DNA from 3 places in the Pseudomonas sp. Irchel 3A5 genome. Region 3 is predicted to be linked to each of the others. Evidence: predicted binding sites of a transcription regulator. Region 3 holds the regulator's gene; each other region holds the start of a gene.
The links. Region 3 encodes FliA, which starts transcription of late flagellar genes. Its sites were predicted from a motif close to CTAAAGTTTNNNNNNNNNNNGCCGNTAA; they were not measured.

Region 1 (5,261 bases), on a different contig from region 3:
AGGCTACATCCTGTCGTGCTGCAGCATTCCGAAGGGGGATGTGCGGATCGAGTATTGATGATTCGGGAAGGTACAGATCCTGTGGGAGCGGTGCTTGCCCGCGATAAGGGCACCGCAAGTTTATCGATAGATCACCGAAACCTTATCGCGGGCAAGCACCGCTCCCACAATGAATCTGACTCCATCAGGAGAGCGGTGCAGTCCTTACAAACTAAACCGCGAAACCATGCTGTTCAGGTCAACAGCCAGGCGCGTCAGCTCGCTGCTGGCAGCGCTGGTTTGCGCAGCACCGTCGGATGACTGGGCCGACAGGTCGCGGATGTTGACCAGGTTGCGGTCCACTTCACGGGCCACTTGAGCCTGCTCTTCGGCGGCGCTGGCGATCACCAGGTTACGCTCGTTGATTTCCACCACCGCGGTATTAATGGTATCCAGCGCCACGCCTGCGCCTTTAGCGATGTTCAACGTCGACTCCGCGCGCTCGGTGCTATTGCGCATTGAGTTGACCGCCTGCTCGGTGCCGCCTTGAATGCTGCCGATCATGCGTTCGATTTCGCTGGTCGACTGCTGAGTGCGATGCGCCAAGGCACGCACTTCGTCAGCCACCACGGCAAAGCCACGCCCGGCTTCACCGGCACGGGCCGCTTCGATGGCGGCGTTCAGGGCCAACAGGTTGGTCTGGTCAGCCAGGCCGCGAATGACATCCAGCACCTTGCCGATGTCACGAGACTCTTCAGCCAGATTGCCGATCAGCGTTGCAGTGCTCTGCACATCACCGCTCATGCGTTCGATGGCATTGACGGTTTCCTGAACCAGATCACGACCGTCGCCTGCTGAGGCCGTGGCGTTTTTCGACGCTTCGGAAGTGCTGACCGCATTACGCGCGACTTCTTCCACAGCGCTGGTCATCTCGTTGACGGCGGTCGCGGCTTGTTCGATTTCGTTGTTCTGTTGCGACAGACCACGAGCGCTCTCGTCGGTCACCGCATTAAGCTCCTCGGCAGCAGAAGCAAGCTGGGTGGCGGAACCAGAAATACGGGTCAACGTGTCGCGCAGCTTTTCCTGCATTTTCTGCATGGCGGAGAGCAAACGACCGGCTTCGTCAGTACCGTCGGCTTTGATCGGGCGAGTCAGATTCCCCTCGGCGATGGTTTCGGCGGCTTCAAGCGCTGAAGCAATTGGCTGGGTGATACTGCGGGTCAGCAGCCAGGCGAACAGGACGGTCAGGATTGTGGTGGCGATCAGCAGACCCACCACCAGAGTGAATGCTGACGCGTACTGCTCGGCTGCGCTTTTGTTGGTATCACTCAATTGCCGGGCATTGATCTCGACCAGTTTGGCCAGCGCTGCGTTCATCTGATCAGAGTTAGCCAGCGTTTCTTCATTGAGCAATTGGCCCAACTCATCGACCTTGCCCGCACGACTCAGGGTCTTGATGCGCTCTTCAAGCTGACGATAGTCGCCCAGCAATCGCACGTATTGGTTGTAGGCGGTTTGCTCTTCCGGAGAGGAAATGAATTTCTCATAAACGGCCTGAGCGTCACTGATTTGCTTGTTACGCATGGCGAACAAATCGATGGTTTTGCTCTGAATGTCTGGTTCGCGGTTGATCAACAAACGATAGGACAGAACGCGCAGGCGAATGCTGACTTCGGTGAGTCGGTCGAGACTCTGGATGCTGGGAACGCTGCGTTTGGCGATTTCATCGCCGGCGTCACGGATCTTGCTCATCTGCGACAGCGCAAACACGCCGAGAACAAGCATAAGGGTGCCGATGAAGGCAAAGCCTAGAAACGCGCGAGGCGCGATATTCATGGTGCGTAATGACATGGTTTTTCCAGAGGAAGAAGCGCAGTCCTTGCGTTTGAGGTGAATAGAAGATGTGATGATCCATGCCTATCGGTTACAGCCTAAGGGACTTGAGGTCAACGCACTGAAATCGGGCGTGGCGTAAGGTCGCAGGCTGTTTTCGATGTAGCAAAAAGCCATGCAAGTCCTTGAAAGGCAACGTTTACGGGGACGCGAGCAAAAAAACCGGGAATATCGAAGGCGTCATGTTTTCTCGATCAGGCCGGACTGACGAGCAGCAGGAACCAGATCGGAAAATCACAGTCAACAGGGCCTGTTTATGCACTTGCCTTCAGGGAGAACGCAGCGCGCCAAAACGCCGTTATTTAAGTGGCTTAACTGGTATGCGCAGTGACTTTTCTTTAAGGTGTGCGCCCGTTGAAATTTGCTCGAGAAATCAAAATGTTGGAAGCATCCCTTAGCCAGTTGGAACAACTTGTCAGCGATCTGGTGCAACAAAACCAGCAACTGCAAAGCACAAACGCTCAGCTCAGCACGGAGCTGGCCCAAGCCAGGGATGACAACGACAGTCTGCAATTGAGTCTGATGGAGCAGGAAGAGAAACAAGGTGCCACGGCGGCGCGAATTCAGGCACTTGTTGACCGTGCGACCAGCGCAAGCGCAGTCAGCGCATGAGTACTGACAGGAACGGGGTGACGGTCGTTTCGATTCTCGGCAACGACTATTCGATCAAAGCCCCTGCCGGTGAAGAACAGACGTTGCAGCAGGCCACCGCGTTGCTGCGCGCATCGCTGGCCGACACCAAGCGCAAATACCCGACGCTGATTGGCGACCGCCTGTTGGTACTGGCCGCCCTGAACCTGTGCTCGCAGCAGATCGAGCTCAAACAGCAACATCAGGTCGAGCTGGACCGCTGCCGGGAGCAGGTCGACGCGACGGTGGAAGCGATTTCGAAGACGATTGCGCAGAACTGATTCGACTACACAGGTAGGAGCGAACTTGTTCGCGAGGCTGGGCAACTGATACACCGAGTCGCCAGCCTCGCCAACAAGTTGGCTCCTACCGAAATAGCATCGCGCCTTAAGCCCCCATCACCAATCGGATATCCGCCGCCAGCTCGCGCACGCGGTCTTCTTCGGTGTCCCACGAGCACATGAAGCGCGCGCCACCGTTACCAATGAATGTATAGAAGCGCCAGCCCCTGGCCGTCAGCGCGGCGATGGCGGATTCGGAAAGCTGCAAAAACACGCCATTGGCCTGCACCGGGAACATCAGCTCAACACCCGGAATGTCCTTCACCAGCGACGCCAGCAATTGCGCGCAATGGTTGGCATGATTGGCGTGCTTGAGCCAGGCATCACCTTCCAGCAGCCCGACCCACGGTGCCGACAGGAAGCGCATTTTCGACGCCAGTTGCCCGGCCTGTTTGCACCGGTAATCAAAATCTTCAGCCAGCTTATGGTTGAAGAACAGGATGGCCTCCCCCACAGCCATGCCGTTCTTGGTGCCACCAAAACACAGCACATCGACACCGGATTTCCAGGTCAGCTCAGCGGGTGAACACTCCAGAAATGCACAGGCGTTGGCAAACCGCGCGCCGTCCATGTGCAGGTTCAGATTCAACTCTTTGCAGGTTGCGCTGATCGCCTTGAGCTCATCTGGCTGGTAAACGCTGCCGACTTCGGTGGCTTGGGTCAGGGTCACGACCCGAGGTTTCGGGTAGTGAATATCCTGACGCTTGAGTGCAACCTCGCGGATGGACTCGGGCGTCAACTTGCCCTGTTCGCTACGTGCAGTGAGCAGCTTGGAGCCGTTGGAGAAAAACTCCGGAGCACCGCACTCGTCGGTTTCAACGTGAGCCGTTTCCGAACAGATAACGCTGTGATAGCTCTGGCACAGGGACGACAGCGCCAGCGAGTTGGCAGCCGTACCGTTGAAAGCGAAGAACACTTCACAGTCAGTTTCAAATAATTTACGGAATTGATCCGAGGCCCGTGCGGTCCATTCGTCATCGCCGTAAGCGCGCTGATGGCCGTGGTTAGCCTGTTCCATCGCAGCCCAGGCTTCAGGGCAGATGCCCGAATAGTTATCACTGGCAAACTGCTGGCTTTTATCGGTCATGGCCGAATCCTTGTCATTGATTATGCTGCGCACTGTAGCGAAGATCGCAGGGTTTGGTCATTAGCTGCCTTGCTGCAGATAGCTTGGGTAGGAGCGCGCTTGCCCGCGATGGCGTCAGGTCAGCCGACAAAGATGTTGATTGACCTGACGCCATCGCGGGCAAGCGCGCTCCTACAGGGCTGGTATTAAACCGGCCTCGTTGCGAAGAAACCCCAAAACGCTGGAGAGATATGGATCTATCGAACCCGCCTTACCTGCCCGGACGCGACAAGGCGCTGGACCTTCTGAAGTGGCTGGCGATGCTGGCCATGGTACTCGACCACCTGCGCTATGTCGGCTGGTCGATAGACGTGCTTTATGTGCCGGGGCGACTGGCATTCCCTTGGTTCTGCCTGGCAATTGCGGCAAATCTGGGGCGCAAATCCGCGCTTTTTCCTCACCCCAAAGTGCAGTGGCGTTATCTGGGATGGATGCTCTTGTTTGCTGTACTGGCCGAACTCCCCTACCGGCTGTACATGGCGGATGACGTCCACACGCTGAACGTATTGCCGACACTGGTTCTCGGCCTGCTGATTGCCCAGGGCTGGCGACACCGCTTGCCTGCGACGCGATTGATGGCGCTTGGCTCGCTGCTGATCGCCGCCCTGTTTCACAAATACCTGATGTTCGGTTTCTTTGGCACGCTGCTGCCGCTGGCGCTGCTGTTAGTGCTGCATCGCCCGATCTGGTTCGCCCTGTTGCCGGGAGCCATCTGCGTGGCGGGCAATGCCTGGCCGCAGATGTTCGCGGGCGCGGCCTGGGGTGATCCTATCTCCATCGGCTCACTGATCGCCTGCCTGATTGCGCCCTTGCTTGGGTTGGCGCTGCTGCGTCGTCGCCTGACATTCCCGGTCAAGCCGATGCGGCGTTGGGCATATGCGATTTATCCGGCGCATTTTCTGGTGTTGCTGGGGTTGCGGGAAATATTAGCAATATGGATCACACCCGCGCCCCTGTAGGAGTGCACGAGCACCGCGAAGCCGCGATAGCGTTTTCTCCTGACACACCGCAATCGCGGCCTCGCGGTGCTCGTGCGCTCCTACAAGGGAACGAAGTCACCTGAAATCCCTGTAGACAAACAGCCAGCAGCGCCATTATCTTCTGCGCTGGTCACCGCAGTGGCCAACGTCGCTCGGACGGTTCCGGGCGCTTACGTATCTGAGGCCTCCATGGCAGACTTACCTTCGCCGCGCCGTTTTGCGCGTATCGATCGACTCCCCCCGTACGTCTTCAATATCACCGCCGAGCTGAAAATGGCCGCTCGCCGCCGTGGTGAAGACATCATCGACTTG
Region 2 (5,261 bases), on a different contig from region 3:
GGTGCCTGCCATAGCTCAGGATCACAAGACCGGACGCGTTCTGATGATGGCGTGGATGAACCGCGAGGCCCTGAACCTCACCGCCGCAGAGAATCGTGCAATCTATTGGTCGCGTTCGCGTGGCAAACTCTGGCGCAAAGGCGAAGAATCGGGCCATGTGCAGAAGCTTCATGAGCTGCGCCTGGACTGCGACGCCGACGTGATCATCCTGATGGTCGAGCAGATTGGCGGTATTGCATGCCATACCGGCCGCGAAAGCTGCTTCTATCGCGTCTACGAAGATGCCGCCTGGAAGACCGTCGAACCGGTCTTGAAAGATCCTGAAGCTATTTATCACGCAGGACACTGAAACATGACTGATACCTTGACCCGCCTGGCCGAAGTGCTGGAGTCGCGCAAAGGTGCCGCTGCCGACAGTTCCTATGTCGCCAGCCTGTATCACAAGGGATTGAACAAGATTCTGGAAAAGGTCGGCGAAGAGTCGGTCGAAACCATCATTGCCGCCAAGGATGCCGCTGTCAGCGGCGATTGCAGCGATGTCATCTACGAAACCGCTGACCTGTGGTTTCACAGCATGGTGATGCTTGCTGCATTGGGTCAGCACCCACAAGCAGTGCTGGATGAGCTGGACCGCCGTTTCGGCTTGTCCGGGCACGCGGAAAAAGCCGCGCGCACAGCTGACTGACCTTCACTTTTCGAGCTTGAAATTTCTACGAGGATTGCTTCATGGGTATTTTTGACTGGAAACACTGGATCGTCATCCTGGTTGTCGTGGTACTGGTATTCGGTACCAAGAAGCTCAAGGGCCTGGGCAGCGATGTCGGCGAGTCGATCAAAGGCTTCCGTAAAGCCATGAACGATGATGAGAAACCTGCAGAGCAGCCGCCGGTGCAACCTCAGCAACCGCCGCAAGCTGCGCCGCAGGGCTCGCCCCTGAACCAGCCGCACACCATCGACGCGCAAGCGCATAAAGTCGAAGAGCCAATCCGCAAAGACTAGGTCGTATTGAATGTTTGGTATCAGCTTCTCTGAACTGCTGCTGGTCGGCCTCGTCGCCTTGCTGGTGCTTGGCCCTGAGCGTCTGCCCGGCGCTGCGCGTACCGCTGGCCTCTGGATTGGCCGGCTGAAGCGCAGCTTCAATGCGATCAAACAGGAAGTTGAACGCGAAATCGGAGCCGACGAAATTCGTCGCCAACTGCATAACGAGCACATCCTGTCGCTGGAAGAAGAAGCGCGCAAGATCATGTCTCCGCAGCAGCCCCCGGCCAATCCGCCTCCGGCAACCGAGCAGACGCCCGCTGAACCGGTGGTTTCGACCATCCCGAACACGCCGTCCGTGACACCTGCTACCGACCTGGGTCCGGCCGCTCCAGCGGGCACGACGCCCGCCGCAGAGCCCAAGACTGTAGAAGCCACGACCCAGGTCGCGACTGAACCTGCGCACGTGTCGCCAGCGACGCCAGCACCCAACGCACCCTCCGCCAACGATTCGTCACTGCCACCGCGAGCCCCATGAGCGATATTCCGGAAAATGACCAGCAAATGCCGCTGGTCTCGCACCTCACAGAACTCCGTTCGCGCCTGCTGAAATGTGTCCTGGCGATTTTCGTTATCTTCGGCTGCCTGTTTTATTTCACGCAGAAGATCTACACCTTCGTTTCAGCACCGCTGCGGGTTTTCCTGCCTGAAGGTGCGACGATGATCGCCACCGACGTGGCGTCGCCGTTCATTACGCCGTTCAAGCTGACCATGATGGTTGCGCTGTTTCTGGCCATGCCGGTGATCCTGCACCAGATCTGGGGTTTTATCGCGCCAGGCCTGTACAAACACGAAAAGCGCGTCGCGGTACCGCTGCTGGTATCGAGCATCATCCTGTTCTATTCGGGCATGGCCTTCGCCTACTACCTGGTCTTCCCGCTGATTTTCCACTTTTTCGCCAGCGTGACGCCTGAAGGCGTTTCGATGATGACGGACATCGCCAGTTATCTGGATTTCGTGATGACGCTGTTCTTCGCCTTCGGCGTGGCGTTCGAAATCCCGGTGGCCGTTGTGCTGCTGGTGTGGATCGGCATCGTTGACGTGAAGTACCTGAAAAAGATCCGTCCTTACGTGATCATCGGTTGCTTCGTGGTCGGCATGATCCTGACTCCACCTGATATTTTCTCGCAGACGCTGCTGGCGGTGCCGATGTGGCTGTTGTTCGAGATTGGCGTGCTCTGCAGTTCGCTGATCACCAAGCGCGGCGATCATGCCGATGACCAGCGCGAAGAAGACAAGCAAGACCAGCCGCCCGCGACCCAGCCGTGAACCTGCTGCTTCTCGAAGACGCCGACTTCGTTGCGGCTGACCGGGTCGTACTGCGCGACAGACGCCTCAAGCACATGCAAGAGGTGCATCGCGCAGAAGTCGGTGACAGTCTGCGTGTCGGCCGTATTGGCGGCTTGCTGGGCAGCGCTGAGCTGCTGCGGCTGGAAGCACACGAAGCCGAGTTACGCATCACCCTCGACAGTGCCCCGCCTGCCAAACTGCCATTGACCTTGTTGCTGGCCCTGCCCCGCCCGAAAATGCTGCGCCGGGTTTTTCAGACGGTCGCGACCATGGGCGTGCCAAAGGTCATTCTGCTCAACAGCTATCGCGTGGAAAAAAGCTTCTGGCAGACGCCGTTCCTGGAACCGCACGCGATCCGCGAGCAACTGATTCTCGGCCTTGAACAGGCTCGGGACAGCGTACTGCCTGAGATCATCATGGAAAAACGCTTCAAGCCGTTTGTTGAAGATCGCCTGCCGCAACTGGCCCAGGGGACTCTCGGGCTGGTCGGACATCCCGGCAACTTTCCCGCTTGCCCACGCGCCGTAACCGGGCAAGTCACCCTGGCCATCGGCCCAGAGGGCGGCTGGATTCCCTATGAAGTCGACCTGCTGAACAAAGCAGGCCTGCAACCGGTGCAACTCGGCGAGCGTATTCTGCGGGTCGAAACAGCAGTGACTGCTTTATTGGCCCGGCTGTTCTGATCGACCGGACCCCGTAGGAGCTCACGAGCAACGCGAGGCAGCGATAGCGTCCTGTCTGACACACAGCTATCGCTGCCTCGCGTTGCTCGTGAGCTCCTACCGATAGCGGGTTATCCAGAGCCACCCTTCAGTTCCCCATCCCCCTGCCGATGCATGTTGTAAGAAATTACCTACATCAAACCTATTCAAAGGAGTTCCGCATGGGTTTGCTCGGCAAAAGTCTCGGTAACATGAGCGTCCGTCTTAAACTCGGGCTCGGTTTCAGTATCGTTTTACTGCTGACCATACTGATCACCGCCACCGGCTGGTTAAGCGTTGCATCGCTGATTGATCGCGGCGAGAAGCTGGTCGCAATTTCGCAAATCAGCGAGCAAACCCTGGATCTGCGTTCCAAGCGCCTGACGTACGAAATGCAGTACAACGACGAGGCTGCCAAGGCGCTTATCGCGTCCCTCGACAAGCTCGACGCACTGACCAAAATCGCACGTAGCACGGTCTCAACCCCGGAAAGCCATCAGTGGCTTGAAGACCAGGAACAAGCGGCTAGCGGATACCGTAGCGCATTTATAGAGCTGACCCAGGCCATCCAGACCCGTGAAGCCAGCCGCACCAATCTGGGCGCTACCGCCGACAAGGCTGTGGAAGAGGTCAACAAGATCGAAGCCTCGTTGTTGCAAGGTGACAGCGTCGTGCAATTTGATGCCGTGGTTGATGTCAGCAAGCTGATCCAGCAAGCACGCTTCCAGGTCCGCGGCTACACCTACAGCGGCCGTGCCGAATTCGAACAGAATGCCAACTCCGCCATCGACGAAGCCCTGACCGGCATCAACACGTTGGCGGGCAGTATTCCATCCAGTTACCTCCCGCAATTGCAGGCAGCCAGCACCGCGCTCAAAGGCTACCGCGCAGCGGTCGGCCAGTACCGCGACGCGCAACTGGCCAGCAAGCAAGCGCTGGAAAAAATGGCCAAACATGCAGTCGTGCTATTGGGCACCTCCCAGAAACTGGCGGATGATCAATACAGCAAACGTGATTCCGACAGTCAGCAAGCCAAATCCATGCTGACCATTGCTACCGTCCTGGCACTGGTGTTCGGCATCATTGCCGCCTGGGTCATCACTCGCCAGATCGTTGGACCGTTGCTGCAAACCCTGACCATTGTGGAGCGTGTTGCCGATGGCGACCTGAGCCACGACCTGATTGTCGATCGTCGCGACGAGATGGGTCAGCTACAGACCAGCATTCAACGCATGACCGTGAACCTGCGCCAACTGATCGGCGGAATTCGCGACGGCGTGACCCAGATCGCCAGCGCGGCCGAAGAGCTGTCTGCGGTCACGGAGCAAACCAGCGCCGGTGTGAATAGCCAGAAGGTCGAGACTGACCAGGTGGCGACTGCGATGCACGAGATGACGGCCACGGTGCAGGAAGTCGCACGTAACGCCGAAGAAGCGTCTGAAGCCGCCGTAGCAGCGGATCAGCAAGCCCGTGAAGGTGATCGCGTGGTCAACGAAGCGATCACTCAGATCGAGCGTCTGGCCTCTGAAGTGGGTAACTCCACCGAAGCCATGAGCGAACTCAAGCGCGAAAGCGACAAGATTGGCAGTGTGCTGGACGTGATCAAGTCAGTCGCACAACAGACCAACCTGCTCGCCCTCAACGCCGCTATCGAAGCTGCCCGCGCCGGGGAAGCCGGTCGTGGCTTTGCGGTCGTCGCCGACGAAGTGCGCAGCCTTGCTCAGCGTACTCAGAAGTCGACCGAAGAGATCGAGCAACTGATTGCAGGCCTGCAGAGTGGTACGCAGCAAGTAGCGACCATCATGGATAACAGCCGCGAACTGACCGTCAGCAGCGTAGAGCTGACTCGTCGCGCCGGTAGCTCACTGGAAAACATCACCAAGACCGTATCGGCGATTCAGGCGATGAACCAACAGATCGCCGCTGCAGCCGAAGAGCAAAGCGCTACGGCCGAAGAGATCAACCGCAGCATCCTCAATGTGCGCGATGTCTCCGAACAAACCTCCGCTGCCAGTGAAGAAACCGCAGCGTCCAGCGTAGAACTGGCGCGACTGGGTAATCATCTGCAAGTGATGGTGAGCAAGTTTAAGGTTTAACGTCTATAGGCTTTTATGTGGGAGCGGTGCTTGCCCGCGATAAGTTTTAGGTGATTGACCTGCAGAATCAAGTTGATCTTATCGCGGGCAAGCACCGCACCAACAAAGAGACCGCGCTGTGTCAGGACATGGCGCG
Region 3 (5,261 bases):
TTTGAATTGAATGGCCTGCGTGAGCTGCTGGAAGTCCAGCTCGGCTCCCTGGCGTGGAATCAGTTGCAGGGCAGTCGTCCGGCCCAGGCCAATCTTTGGCGTCGTCTGCAACGTGTCGGCTTGTCTGGCCCGTTGTCCCGCGACCTGCTGGAAATGATCCCTGATATCGACGAGCCACGTCAGGCCTGGCGCATGTTGCTGGCCCACCTGGCGCGGATGATCGAAGTGCCTGACGTCGAGCCGCTTGAAGAAGGCGGTGTGATTGCCATGGTCGGCCCGGCTGGCATGGGCAAGACCACCACGCTGGCCAAGCTGGCAGCGCGTTACGTACTCAAGTACGGCGCACAGAATATCGCCCTGGTCAGCATGGACAGTTTCCGTATCGGCGCTCAGGAGCAGCTCAAGACATTGGGCCGCATCCTCAACGTGCCGGTGACTCACGTCGATCCAGGCCAGTCACTGGCGCAAGCGCTGGACCCACTGCTGCGCAAGCGTGTTGTGCTGATTGATACCGCGGGCCTGCAAGCCAGTGATCCGGCTCTGCGTATGCAGCTGGAGAGTCTGGCGGGGCGCGGGATCAAATCACGTAATTATCTGGTACTGGCAACCACCAGCCAGAAACAAGTGCTGACGGCTGCGTATCACAGCTACAAACGCTGTGGTCTGGCCGGCTGCATCCTGACCAAGCTGGACGAAACTGCCAGCCTGGGGGAAGTGCTCAGCCTTGCCATCAGTCATGAGTTGCCTGTGGCCTATCTGACTGATGGGCCTAGAATTCCTGATGATCTCCACATTCCGCGCAGGCACCAATTGGTGACGCGCGCGGTCAATGTGCAGATGCAAGAAGAGCCAAGCGAAGAGGCCATGGCGGATATGTTCGCCGACCTTTACCACAACCCCAACAAACGGGTCGGTTAAGTGAAGCGAACTATTCAGAGTTACCTGCATCGGTGGTCTGCCTGGCATTGCTCTTCATTGAGCGTGTCGCCCGCAATCTGGCTTCGGTCTACGCAAGACAAGGTAAACAATTAACATGGGCAGCATGCATCCCGTACAGGTGATCGCGGTGACCGGCGGCAAGGGTGGCGTCGGTAAGACTAACGTGTCAGTGAACCTTTCGCTGGCCTTGGCCGAGCTCGGCCGGCGCGTCATGCTGCTGGACGCCGACCTTGGCCTGGCGAATGTCGACGTCCTTCTGGGGCTGACGCCAAAACGTACCCTCGCCGATGTGATCGAGGGTCGTTGTGAGCTTCGCGACGTGTTGTTGCAAGGCCCGGGCGGGATTCGAATCGTGCCTGCTGCCTCCGGCACCCAGAGCATGGTTCATCTGAGCCCGGCGCAGCACGCCGGTCTGATTCAGGCATTCAGCGACATTGGCGACAATCTCGACGTGCTGGTCATCGACACAGCCGCCGGTATTGGCGAGTCGGTGGTCAGCTTTGTCCGGGCCGCTCAGGAGGTCTTGCTGGTGGTGTGCGATGAGCCCACTTCCATCACGGACGCCTACGCTCTGATCAAGTTGCTCAATCGCGATTACGGCATGAACCGTTTCCGGGTCCTGGCCAATATGGCCCAGAGTCCTCAGGAAGGGCGCAACCTGTTCGCCAAGTTGACCAAGGTGACTGACCGCTTCCTGGACGTCGCTTTGCAGTATGTCGGCGCAGTGCCTTACGACGAATGTGTGCGTAAGGCCGTACAGAAACAACGTGCCGTATACGAAGCTTTCCCACGCTCTAAATGTTCGCTGGCGTTCAAGGCCATTGCGCAGAAGGTCGATACCTGGCCGCTGCCTGCCAACCCACGTGGACATCTTGAGTTCTTCGTTGAGCGACTGGTTTACCAGACAACTGCAGGGCCTGTTCAATGACCGCGAGCGGCTATCAGATGTACAGCAAAGCGTCCCGAAACTCGCAATATGATTTGATCGAGCGGTATGCTCCGCTGGTCAAGCGCATTGCCTACCATTTACTGGCGCGCTTGCCTGCCAGTGTTCAGGTCGAAGACTTGATTCAGGCGGGGATGATCGGCTTGCTGGAAGTTTCCACCAAGTACGATTGCACCAAGGGTGCCAGTTTCGAGACGTACGCCGGGATTCGTATCCGTGGTGCGATGCTCGATGAAGTGCGCAAGGGCGACTGGGCACCTCGCTCGGTTCACCGCAATACGCGCATGGTCAGTGACGCAATTCGCTCAATTGAAGCAAAAACAGGCCGTGACGCTAAAGATCACGAGGTTGCGGCCGAACTCCAATTGAGTCTCGATGATTACTACGGGATTTTGAACGATACCTTGGGCAGTCGCCTCTTCAGTTTCGACGACCTTTTGCAGGACGGCGAACATGAAGGACTGCATGAGGATGGCGCAAGCGGTTCGCTTGAGCCGTCGCGCGACCTGGAAGATGAACGCTTCCAGGCTGCGTTGGCAGATGCAATTGCCAACTTGCCGGAGCGTGAACGTCTGGTTTTGGCGCTGTACTATGACGAGGAGCTGAACCTCAAGGAAATCGGTGAGGTCCTGGGGGTCAGCGAATCTCGAGTCAGCCAGTTACACAGCCAGTGCGCAGCTCGTTTACGAGGGCGTTTGGGAGAGTGGCGAGCGCGTTGACAAGTGGTACGTAATCCTTGGTGATTACGTGTTGCGTGTGAGCAGGCTGTGCAAAGCGTTACGTGGGACAGTGGACAAGGCTGGGGCCATACAGGCATTCGTACCACGGACTGTTAAAAGCAATAGCTTTCATGCAGTCCGTGGATTTGCTGTGCGGTTTCCATAGTTGTTGATTTACCAAGCCCGTCGTTTTCGTGCAGCCGATGTGAGCTGTGCCGGTATTGATTGAACAGCGCGTTCAGGTGCTGAACGCGTCAAAGACTGCTTGGAGGTCGAATTGGACAAGAACATGAAAATCCTCATCGTTGATGACTTCTCAACGATGCGGCGGATCATTAAAAACCTGCTGCGTGATCTGGGCTTTACCAACACGTCCGAAGCCGATGACGGGCTTACCGCGTTGCCAATGCTGGAAAGCGGTTCCTTTGACTTTCTGGTAACGGACTGGAACATGCCTGGCATGACTGGTATCGACCTGCTGCGTAAAGTGCGTGCCGATGAGCGCCTCAAGCACCTCCCGGTGTTGATGGTGACCGCAGAAGCCAAGCGCGACCAAATCATTGAAGCGGCTCAGGCCGGCGTCAACGGTTATGTCGTCAAGCCATTCACGGCTCAGGCGCTGAAAGAAAAGATCGACAAGATCTTTGAGCGCGTCAATAGCTGATGTATGCCGCGAGGGCTTTATGGAGAACAACGAAACGTCAATGGGCGAGTTTGAATCGACCCTGAAAAAACACGCAACCGAGCTGGTGGCGAGCCTTGAAAAAGGCCGTTTCGGCGACGCCGTGCAACTTATCCATGAGCTTAACCAGGCTCGGGATCGTGGCCTGTATCAGGAAATCGGCAAGCTGACCCGCGAGTTGCACAGCGCGATCGTCAACTTCCAGATTGACCCGAACATGCCGCAAGCCGAAGAGGTGTCCCAGATCACGGACGCCACCGAACGCCTGTCGTATGTCGTCAGGCTCACGGAAAATGCGGCTAACCGCACCATGGACCTGGTCGAAGAAAGCACCCCGCTGATGCACAGTCTGAACGACGAGGCCAAGGCCTTGAGCGCGGACTGGGGGCGTTTCATGCGGCGTGAAGTCAGTGCTGAAGAGTTTCGTGAGCTGGCGCGACGTGTCGATGGTTTCTTGACGCGCACCGAAAAGGATACCCATGAGGTTTCCTCCCACCTCAACGACATTCTGCTGGCCCAGGACTTCCAGGACCTGACCGGTCAGGTGATCAAGCGCGTCACGCAATTGGTCACTGAAGTCGAGAGCAATCTGCTGAAATTGGTGCTCATGGCCAGTCATGTAGACCGCTTTGCGGGCATCGAACATGACGACGAATCCATCCGCGCAGAAAAAGATCCAGAAAAACATATCAAACAGGGTGAAGGTCCGCAGATTCATGCCGATAAACGGGAAGACGTTGTGTCCGGACAGGACGATGTAGACGATCTGCTATCGAGCCTGGGCTTCTAAGTCTGGTCTGTTGACGGTTAATTTTAGGGAGCACCCCAATGAGCTTCGGCGCCGATGAAGAGATCCTTCAGGATTTTCTGGTAGAGGCCGGCGAAATTCTCGAGCAGTTGTCTGAACAGTTGGTCGAGCTGGAAAGCCGACCGGATGACGCAGATCTGCTCAATGCAATTTTTCGCGGTTTTCACACTGTAAAAGGGGGCGCCGGCTTCCTCCAGCTCCATGAGCTGGTGGAGTGCTGCCACATCGCCGAGAACGTCTTCGACATCCTGCGCAAGGGTGAGCGTCGCGTAGATTCGGAACTGATGGACGTGGTCCTTGAAGCGCTGGATGCGGTCAATGCGATGTTCAGTCAAGTGCGTGAGCGCAGTGAAGTGACTCCGGCAACACCGGAATTGCTGGCTGCCCTGGCGCGCCTGGCGGAGCCGGCATCGGCTGACGAAGCGCCTGCTGCTGACGTCGTGGAGGAGGCACCTGTCGAAGCTGTCGCCGAAGCGCCTTCCGACGAGATCACCGATACCGAATTCGAAAACCTGCTTGATTCGCTCAATGCAGCCAAGGAGCAAGCACCGGTTGCTGCTGCACCGGCTGCAACGGGCGTAGCCGCAACTGACGAAATCACCGACTCGGAATTCGAATCGCTGCTCGACCAGTTGCATGGCAAAGGTCAGTTTGCTCCCGACGTGGCACCTGCTGCCGCTGCGGTAGCGCCTGCACCGGCTGGCAAGGCTGAAAGCGGTGATATCACCGACGATGAATTCGAAGCATTGCTCGATCAATTGCACGGCAAGGGTTCGTTCGATGCCACCGCGGTCGCTTCCACAGCGGCTCCTGCCGTTGCGCCAGCGCCTGCTGCTGCCGGGGCTGCATCGGCTGGCAAAGATAACGAAATCACCGATAACGAATTTGAAGCCTTGCTCGATGAGCTGCACGGCAAGGGCAAATTCGAGCCAGAAATAGCCGCAACAGCCGCCGCGGTTGCTGCGCCTGCGGCCGCCGTTGCTGCACCTGCCAAAGCAGCGGCGCCAGCAGCCAAGCCTGCTCCGGCGGCTGCAGCCAAACCGGCTGCCGCACCAGCGCCCGCCAAGGCTGCCGCGCCTGCGCCTGCCAAACCGGCTGCGCCACCTGCTGAAAAGCCGGTCGCTTCAGAAGCGGAAACCACCGTGCGGGTCGATACCGCGCGCCTGG

Region 1: the regulator FliA is predicted to act here: its motif matches at 1,897-1,924, upstream of CKW31_RS01285 (methyl-accepting chemotaxis protein).
Region 2: the regulator FliA is predicted to act here: its motif matches at 3,137-3,164, upstream of CKW31_RS01125 (methyl-accepting chemotaxis protein).

Annotation. Positions count from the first base shown of each region.
Region 1 covers NZ_FYDU01000001.1:327,204-332,464, forward strand. Annotated here, with positions in the region: gene gbcB (glycine-betaine demethylase subunit GbcB) at 1-58, shown strand, start outside; gene CKW31_RS01285 (methyl-accepting chemotaxis protein) at 205-1,830, opposite strand; gene CKW31_RS01290 (hypothetical protein) at 2,251-2,484, shown strand; gene CKW31_RS01295 (cell division protein ZapA) at 2,481-2,783, shown strand; gene CKW31_RS01300 (low specificity L-threonine aldolase) at 2,890-3,930, opposite strand; gene CKW31_RS01305 (TraX family protein) at 4,161-4,928, shown strand; gene alaC (alanine transaminase) at 5,139-5,261, shown strand, end outside.
Region 2 covers NZ_FYDU01000001.1:282,729-287,989, forward strand. Annotated here, with positions in the region: gene hisI (phosphoribosyl-AMP cyclohydrolase) at 1-349, shown strand, start outside; gene CKW31_RS01100 (phosphoribosyl-ATP diphosphatase) at 353-685, shown strand; gene CKW31_RS01105 (twin-arginine translocase TatA/TatE family subunit) at 727-999, shown strand; gene tatB (Sec-independent protein translocase protein TatB) at 1,010-1,516, shown strand; gene tatC (twin-arginine translocase subunit TatC) at 1,513-2,307, shown strand; gene CKW31_RS01120 (16S rRNA (uracil(1498)-N(3))-methyltransferase) at 2,304-3,011, shown strand; gene CKW31_RS01125 (methyl-accepting chemotaxis protein) at 3,212-5,125, shown strand.
Region 3 covers NZ_FYDU01000013.1:210,644-215,904, reverse strand. Annotated here, with positions in the region: gene flhF (flagellar biosynthesis protein FlhF) at 1-918, shown strand, start outside; gene fleN (flagellar synthesis regulator FleN) at 1,034-1,867, shown strand; gene fliA (RNA polymerase sigma factor FliA) at 1,864-2,604, shown strand; gene CKW31_RS21470 (chemotaxis response regulator CheY) at 2,894-3,268, shown strand; gene CKW31_RS21465 (protein phosphatase CheZ) at 3,288-4,076, shown strand; gene CKW31_RS21460 (chemotaxis protein CheA) at 4,115-5,261, shown strand, end outside.